2 regions of the Pseudoalteromonas sp. MB47 genome follow, and region 2 is predicted to be linked to the other one. Evidence: predicted binding sites of a transcription regulator. Region 2 holds the regulator's gene; the other holds the start of a gene.
The links. The regulator sigma-54, encoded in region 2, starts transcription at its own class of promoters, with help from an activator protein. The targets are predictions, from matches to a motif close to GTTGGCACGNNNNTNGNNT.
Positions count from the first base shown of each region.

Region 1 (3,426 bases), on a different contig from region 2:
AAGCACTCGTATAAGTTACAACAAAGTCACTAGCAGGCAATTCACTGCCGAGTCCGGGCTCAACCGTTGCCGTCATCGTTGATGTGCCCGTATTAGCTTGATAGCCAAACGCATCTACCGTTGGAATGGCAAAGATATCACCACCAATTTCACCATTAGCGTCCATACCTAAGCTATTTTGTTGGTTAAAGGCATCGGCTAACGCTAAGCCCATTTGACCAAGTTGATTTTGCGCTGGCACTAAAATATCGTCACGAAATGCCAGTAAGCCACCAATTTTGCCTTTCAATTTACTTACATCAACATCAAGCGGCACGGCTTTGCCACCGTTTACATCAAGTTTTAATTCTTTAAAGTTCGGATCAGGGTCGCCACTGAATGAAAACAGGTTAAATGTGCCGCTTTGCATGACAAGTGCTTGACCTGAGCCTAAATAAACTTGTTTTTCGCCGTTGTTGCCATCGAGTGTTTCAATATCAATCAGCTCAGATAAGTCACGAATTGCTTTATCACGTTCATTATATAAACCACTTGATACTGACTCACGATCAGTGCCATGAACAGATGCAATCTTGGTATTTAGTTCGCTGATGCTTTGAATTAAGTTATTTGCTTCATCAGAGAAGATTTCTAGCTGCTCATTTACCACGGCTTTTTGGTCAACCACAATGCTCGACAATCTGTCCATTTGATCAATTAAGTTTTGTGCATCCGTCATGACCAGTGAACGAGCTACTGTTGACGACGGTTGATTTAAGCTTTCTTGTACGTTGTTAAAAAACGAGTTGATACTGGTTGATAAGCTGTTTGACTCTTCAGAAAACAAGCTATCGACACGGCTTGCTTCAGTTACAAACTGATCAAAGAATGCCTTATTAGAGGTATCTCTATTTAATTGCTTTTGTGCAAATTCATTTAGTAAGCGATACGTTTCACCACGGCCGACTTGGTTATCGATCATGGTTGTGAACTCAGTACGCTCACGCACATAGCCCTCGGTATTAACGTTGGCGATGTTTTTACTGGTGGTTTGTAAAAGCTCAGAGTTAGCTCTTACACCGGCATTTGCTATGTCATATAAGCTAAATGACATGAGGGTCTACTCCTTAACGTACCAATGAAGCAGCGACGCTTTGAAGCTCAACGCGCTTCAATACCTGCTTAATTTTATCGGCATAATTTGGATCAGTTGCATAGCCTGCTTTTTGTAACGAATCTAAAAAGGCTGCAGGCTCTGCGGTATTATTGAGTGCTTCTTGATAACGTGGATTTTCATTTAAGAAATCCACAAAATCATTAACACTGTCTTTAATCGATTGATAAGAACGGAAACTAGCTTGCTTTTTAACTGGCACACCTTGTTCAAACTCAAGCGTGACTTTGCTTGCTTTATCACCTTGCCAGCTCCTATCCGATTTAATATTGAATAAGTTGTTACTACTTGTGCCATCAGCTTTACTGATGATGTGTTTACCCCAGCCCGTTTCAAGTGCTGCTTGAGCAACCATCACAGCTGGATTTAAACCAATTTTTTCAGCCGCATTTTTAGCATGTTCCCAAACAGAGCTAATGAAAGACTCAGCATCTTCAAAGCGGTTTTCTGTTTGCTCGTTCGCAGCGGTATCTGCAACAGCGTTTGGCTCAGCTTTAATCTTGTGACTGTCGCTCGTTGCACCGGTTGCGCGCTTATCACTATCGAACTCAGCCGTCGTTCTAAGCACAGAACCTGGAGTAAACTGTTTACCATCTGGCGAGAGTTGTTGAACAATTAAGTCAGCTAGACCCAGCGAGCCGTTTGATGAAAGCTCAACCGATAACTGTTGGTCATGCATCTCTTCAAAAAACTTAACGCCGCTTGAATTAAATGGGCTATCTTTATCTTCAAACGCTTCATTTGCTTTACGCATGCTTTTCAGCAGCATTTGAGTGAAGATAGATTCAAATTGTGCCGCCGCTTTTTTCAGCGCCTCTTTTGACGCATCGCTAGAGGCATCACTTTTTAGAGCACTTTGACGTAACGAGTCTAAGTTGCCTAAATCAAAAAAGTTTTGCTTGTCGAGATGATTAGTATCCATCAGCTTTTTGACACAATAGTTAATAATGAAAATTAAAATGCAAAAATTGCGCCAATAAAAAGCTTTATAAATGAGTAGCTAATAACTGATACAGGAATGGAGTAACTTCAGGGCCAAGATTTTGACTGATGTTTATATGCTGAACGATTTAAGAATGACTAAAACAAAAAACGCGCTCGACAGCGCGTTTTAATTTAAATGATAACCAGTTGCCCGTTTATCGCCCCCGCTTCTTTTAAAGCTTCAAGGATTGCCATTAAATCACCCGGTGCGGCCCCCACCTCATTGATTGCGCGTACGAGATCATCAAGATTAACACCTGGATTAAATACAAAAGCACGTGAATCATCTTCGTTCACATCAATAATACTTTGATTGGTAACGGTAGTTTCACCATCACTTAAAGCGTTTGGCTGTGACACGTTTTGCTGCTCAGCAATCGTAACCGTTAAACCACCATGAGTTATTGCCGCAGGCTGTAGCTTCACGTTTTTGCCAATCACAATTGTACCTGTGCGGGAGTTAACAATAATTTTTGCTGCTGTGTCTGCAGGCTTAAACTCTAAGTTTTCAAGGGTAGATAAATACGCAACACGTTGAGATGCATCACGCGGTGCTAACACTCGCACTGACGCTGCATCAATTGCCTGAGCACTGTCAGGCCCCACTAAATCATTAATCGTTTGCTCTAGGCGTTTTGCTGTTGTGAAATCTGGGCGATTTAAATTAAAGGTAATATAGTCACCTTGCATAAACGGGCTCTTAATAGCACGCTCTACAATGGCACCGTTTGGAATACGACCCACTGTGGGTGTGTTAATAATTACACGGCTACCATCAGCCCCTTCAGCACCTAAACCACCTACAACTAAGCTGCCTTGTGCAATCGCATAGGTATTGCCATCAACCCCTTTTAAAAAGGTTTGTAATAAGGTACCACCACGTAAACTACCCGCACTACCAATAGACGAAACCGTAATATCAATGGTTTGACCCGGTTTTCTAAATGCCGGTAACTCTGCATGCACAGCCACAGCGGCAACATTTTTGATTTTAGGTTTTAAGCTATCTGGTAAGGTGATACCAAAGCCATTCAACATGGCTTTAAAGCTTTGTTGAGTAAATCGGCTTTGTTCACCTGTGCCAGGCAAACCGACAACCAAACCATACCCCACTAATTGGTTAGAGCGTACGCCCTCAACCATAGATACATCTTTGACTCGCTCAGCCTGTGCAGAAAACTGCAGGCTAATTAAGCAAAGAGCGATGATGTATTTAAACCCATTCATGACTTTATTCCTCTAAAATGGGAAAAGCGAACTACTAAAGAAACGAGACAGCCAACCTGCAC
Region 1 is NZ_VFBD01000031.1:334,360-337,785, forward strand. It holds gene flgK (flagellar hook-associated protein FlgK) at 1-1,093, opposite strand, end outside; gene flgJ (flagellar assembly peptidoglycan hydrolase FlgJ) at 1,107-2,075, opposite strand; gene IMPJCBKJ_RS19805 (flagellar basal body P-ring protein FlgI) at 2,270-3,364, opposite strand; gene flgH (flagellar basal body L-ring protein FlgH) at 3,377-3,426, opposite strand, start outside.
Region 1: flgJ (flagellar assembly peptidoglycan hydrolase FlgJ) is a predicted target of sigma-54. The motif match lies at 2,113-2,131, and genes of this name have one in related genera.

Region 2 (3,426 bases):
GCGCCAGCGCCGAAGAAGTTCGTTATGATGTTGCGAAACGCTTCTTAACACTCAATGGCGAAGCTGAAGTCACTCAAGCGGGTCAAAAAGTAACGGCAAAAAGCATTACCTATGATATGGCTCAACAGCTGATCAGCGCAGAAAAAGACGAAAACTCAACAGATCGTGTACACACTATTTTAGTGCCTGTAGAAAATAAAAAAGACGATAAAGGCCAACCATGAGCACATTAAAAGCAGAGCTTTTAGCTAAAAGCTACAAAGGCCGCCAAGTGGTTAAAAATGTCGGTCTTGAAGTTGAAGCGGGCAGTATTGTTGGCTTGTTAGGGCCAAATGGTGCAGGTAAAACCACCACCTTCTATATGATTGTAGGCCTCGTACCAAGCGACAAAGGAAAAATAAGCATCGATGATAACGATATCACGCTTTTGCCAATGCACAGCCGTGCGCGCTTAGGTATTGGTTATCTACCACAAGAGTCGTCTATTTTTCGAAAATTAACAGTTTACCAAAACTTGATGGCCATATTAGAGACCCGCAAAGATCTTAACAAAACAACGCGCGAAGAGACTCTTAACAACTTATTAGATGAATTTAGCATTCAACATATTCGCGATAGCCAAGGTATGGCACTGTCAGGTGGTGAACGACGCCGCGTTGAAATTGCACGTGCATTAGCCGCTAATCCTAAATTTATCCTTTTAGATGAGCCTTTTGCTGGTGTTGATCCTATTTCGGTGTTAGATATAAAGAAAATTATTGAGCACCTAAAAAATCGTGGTATTGGTGTACTTATTACTGACCATAATGTTCGAGAAACCCTTGATGTTTGTGAAAAAGCCTACATTGTTTCTCATGGGGAGCTAATTGCATCAGGCACACCTGAGCACGTATTAGCTGACCAAACTGTACGTGATGTTTATCTAGGCGAGCAATTCAGGCTGTAACCATTACGCCACCGACTAGAGCATCTGCTAGACTTATACAATGACAATAAATCGATAACAGTGTCCTCACCGTTACCGATAACTTAAAAAGGATTGTTAGGGATACATGAGGCAATCATTACAGCTGCGCATGGGCCAGCAACTTACAATGACTCCACAACTGCAACAAGCCATTCGCTTGTTGCAGCTCAGTACATTGGATCTCCAGCAAGAAATTCAAGAAGCGCTTGATAGTAATCCTCTGCTTGAAGTGGAAGAAGCGGATTACAACGAAGAAAGCATCGGTAAGAATGAGCAAAAAGCGGAGTCTGACGATGTACAAGTCAGCGCGTCTGCCGACGAAGCACCTAGCGAATTCGAGCAAGAAAGCAGTGATGCTCTGAGTAAGGATACGGTTAGCGATGACTTAGCTATGGATGTTACGTGGGATGAGTACATGAGTGCCGCCCCATCAACATCGTCTGGGCCAATGCCTGAAGACGAGTCTATTTACCAAGGTGCTTCAACAGAAACACTGCAAGAATATTTAATGTGGCAACTACAGCTCACACCATTTAGTCCTACCGATGAAGCGATTGCCGTTGCCATCGTTGAAGCTATCGATGACTCAGGTATTTTAACGGTTAGCTGCGAAGATATTGTCGAAAGCTTTAATCAAAATAATGATGAAGAAGAAATCGAACTCGATGAAGTTGAAGCTGTCTTAAAAAGAATACAGTTATTCGATCCAGTTGGTATCGGCGCGCGAAGTTTACAAGAGTGCCTGTGTATACAACTTCGTCAATTCGATGCCAATACGCCATATTTAGCTGAAACTAAAATGGTTTTATCTGAGCATATCGAATTATTAGCAAGTCGCGACTATCGCACTTTAATGAAAAAGACTAAGCTTAAAGAAAACGAGCTTAAAGAAGTGATGACGCTCATTCACAGCTTAAATCCTAAGCCTGCGGATAGCATAGTACGCGAAGAATCTGAGTACGTCATACCCGATGTATCAGTGAAAAAAGTGAAAGGCCGCTGGGTAGTCGAGTTAAACCCAGATTGTATGCCAAAAATTAGAGTGAATAGCCAATATGCAGCGATGTCTCGCTCTGTTAAATCAAGTAGCGACAGCCAATTTATTCGTTCTCACTTACAAGAAGCAAAGTGGTTTATTAAGAGCTTAGAAAGCCGTAACGATACTTTACTAAAAGTGACCAACTGTATCGTGCAACAACAGCAAGCTTTCTTTGAACATGGCCCAGAGGCAATGAAGCCAATGGTGCTAAACGATGTCGCTGAAATGGTCGAAATGCATGAATCGACGATTTCTCGGGTTACAACACAAAAATATATGCATACCCCAAGGGGAATTTTTGAGTTGAAATATTTCTTCTCAAGCCATGTCAGCACCGAAAATGGTGGTGAGTGTTCTTCTACAGCAATTCGCGCTTTAATCAAGAAGTTAGTTGCTGCAGAAAACTCGGTTAAACCATTGAGTGATAGCAAAATTGCAGATATATTGGCTGAGCAAGGAATTAAAGTAGCTAGACGTACAATTGCAAAATATCGTGAGTCTCTAGCAATACCTCCGTCTAATCAGCGTAAAAGTCTGATTTAGACGTTTTACATAGAAGGAAAATGCTTATGCAACTAAATTTAACTGGTCGTCACGTAGAAGTCACTGATTCATTAAGAGACTATGTAAACACTAAGTTCGCAAAACTAGAAAGGCATTTTGATCATATTAATAATGTTCATGTCATTTTAGATGTAGAAAAATTAAGCCAAAAAGCAGAAGCAACTTTACATGTAAACGGAGGCGAGTTGTTCGCTTCTACAGAACATCAAGATATGTACGCAGCAATTGACTCATTGATCGATAAACTTGATCGCCAAGTCATTAAGCATAAAGAGAAATTAGCTCGACATTAAATTATGAAACTTAGTTCACTTACTAATCAGGACTGCAGCAAAGCTGCGGTCCTTTTTAATAGCAAAAAAAGAATTCTTGAGTATATTAGCGAGTTAGCTCACCAGCAGTTTCCTCATTTATCTCAACAAGATATCCTAGATGCTTTTCTGAACAGGGAAAAGTTAGGTAGTACAGGTATCGGCCGAGGAATAGCTATTCCCCACGGTCGAATGAGTGGTGCTGATGAACCTCATGCATTTATTATTGTCAGTGAATCTCCCATCAATTTTGATGCGATAGACAATCGTCCCGTTGATATTTTTGTCGCACTCATCGTACCAGATGGCGATTGCCAGTTGCACTTGAAGACCTTGTCAACAATTGCTGATAGACTTAAAGATAAAGATTTTTGTAAACAGTTGCGAAGTGCTACAAGCGATCAGCAACTATTTCAAGTAATTGCATCAGAGGCATAAATGGAATTAATAATTATCAGCGGTCGCTCAGGCTCGGGCAAATCGGTCGCTTTACGAGTTCTTGAAGACTTAGGCTACTATTGTGTTGATAATATTCCTGTCAACCT
Region 2 is NZ_VFBD01000011.1:99,800-103,225, forward strand. It holds gene lptA (lipopolysaccharide transport periplasmic protein LptA) at 1-224, shown strand, start outside; gene lptB (LPS export ABC transporter ATP-binding protein) at 221-946, shown strand; gene IMPJCBKJ_RS07290 (RNA polymerase factor sigma-54) at 1,053-2,549, shown strand; gene hpf (ribosome hibernation promoting factor) at 2,576-2,863, shown strand; gene ptsN (PTS IIA-like nitrogen regulatory protein PtsN) at 2,867-3,319, shown strand; gene rapZ (RNase adapter RapZ) at 3,320-3,426, shown strand, end outside.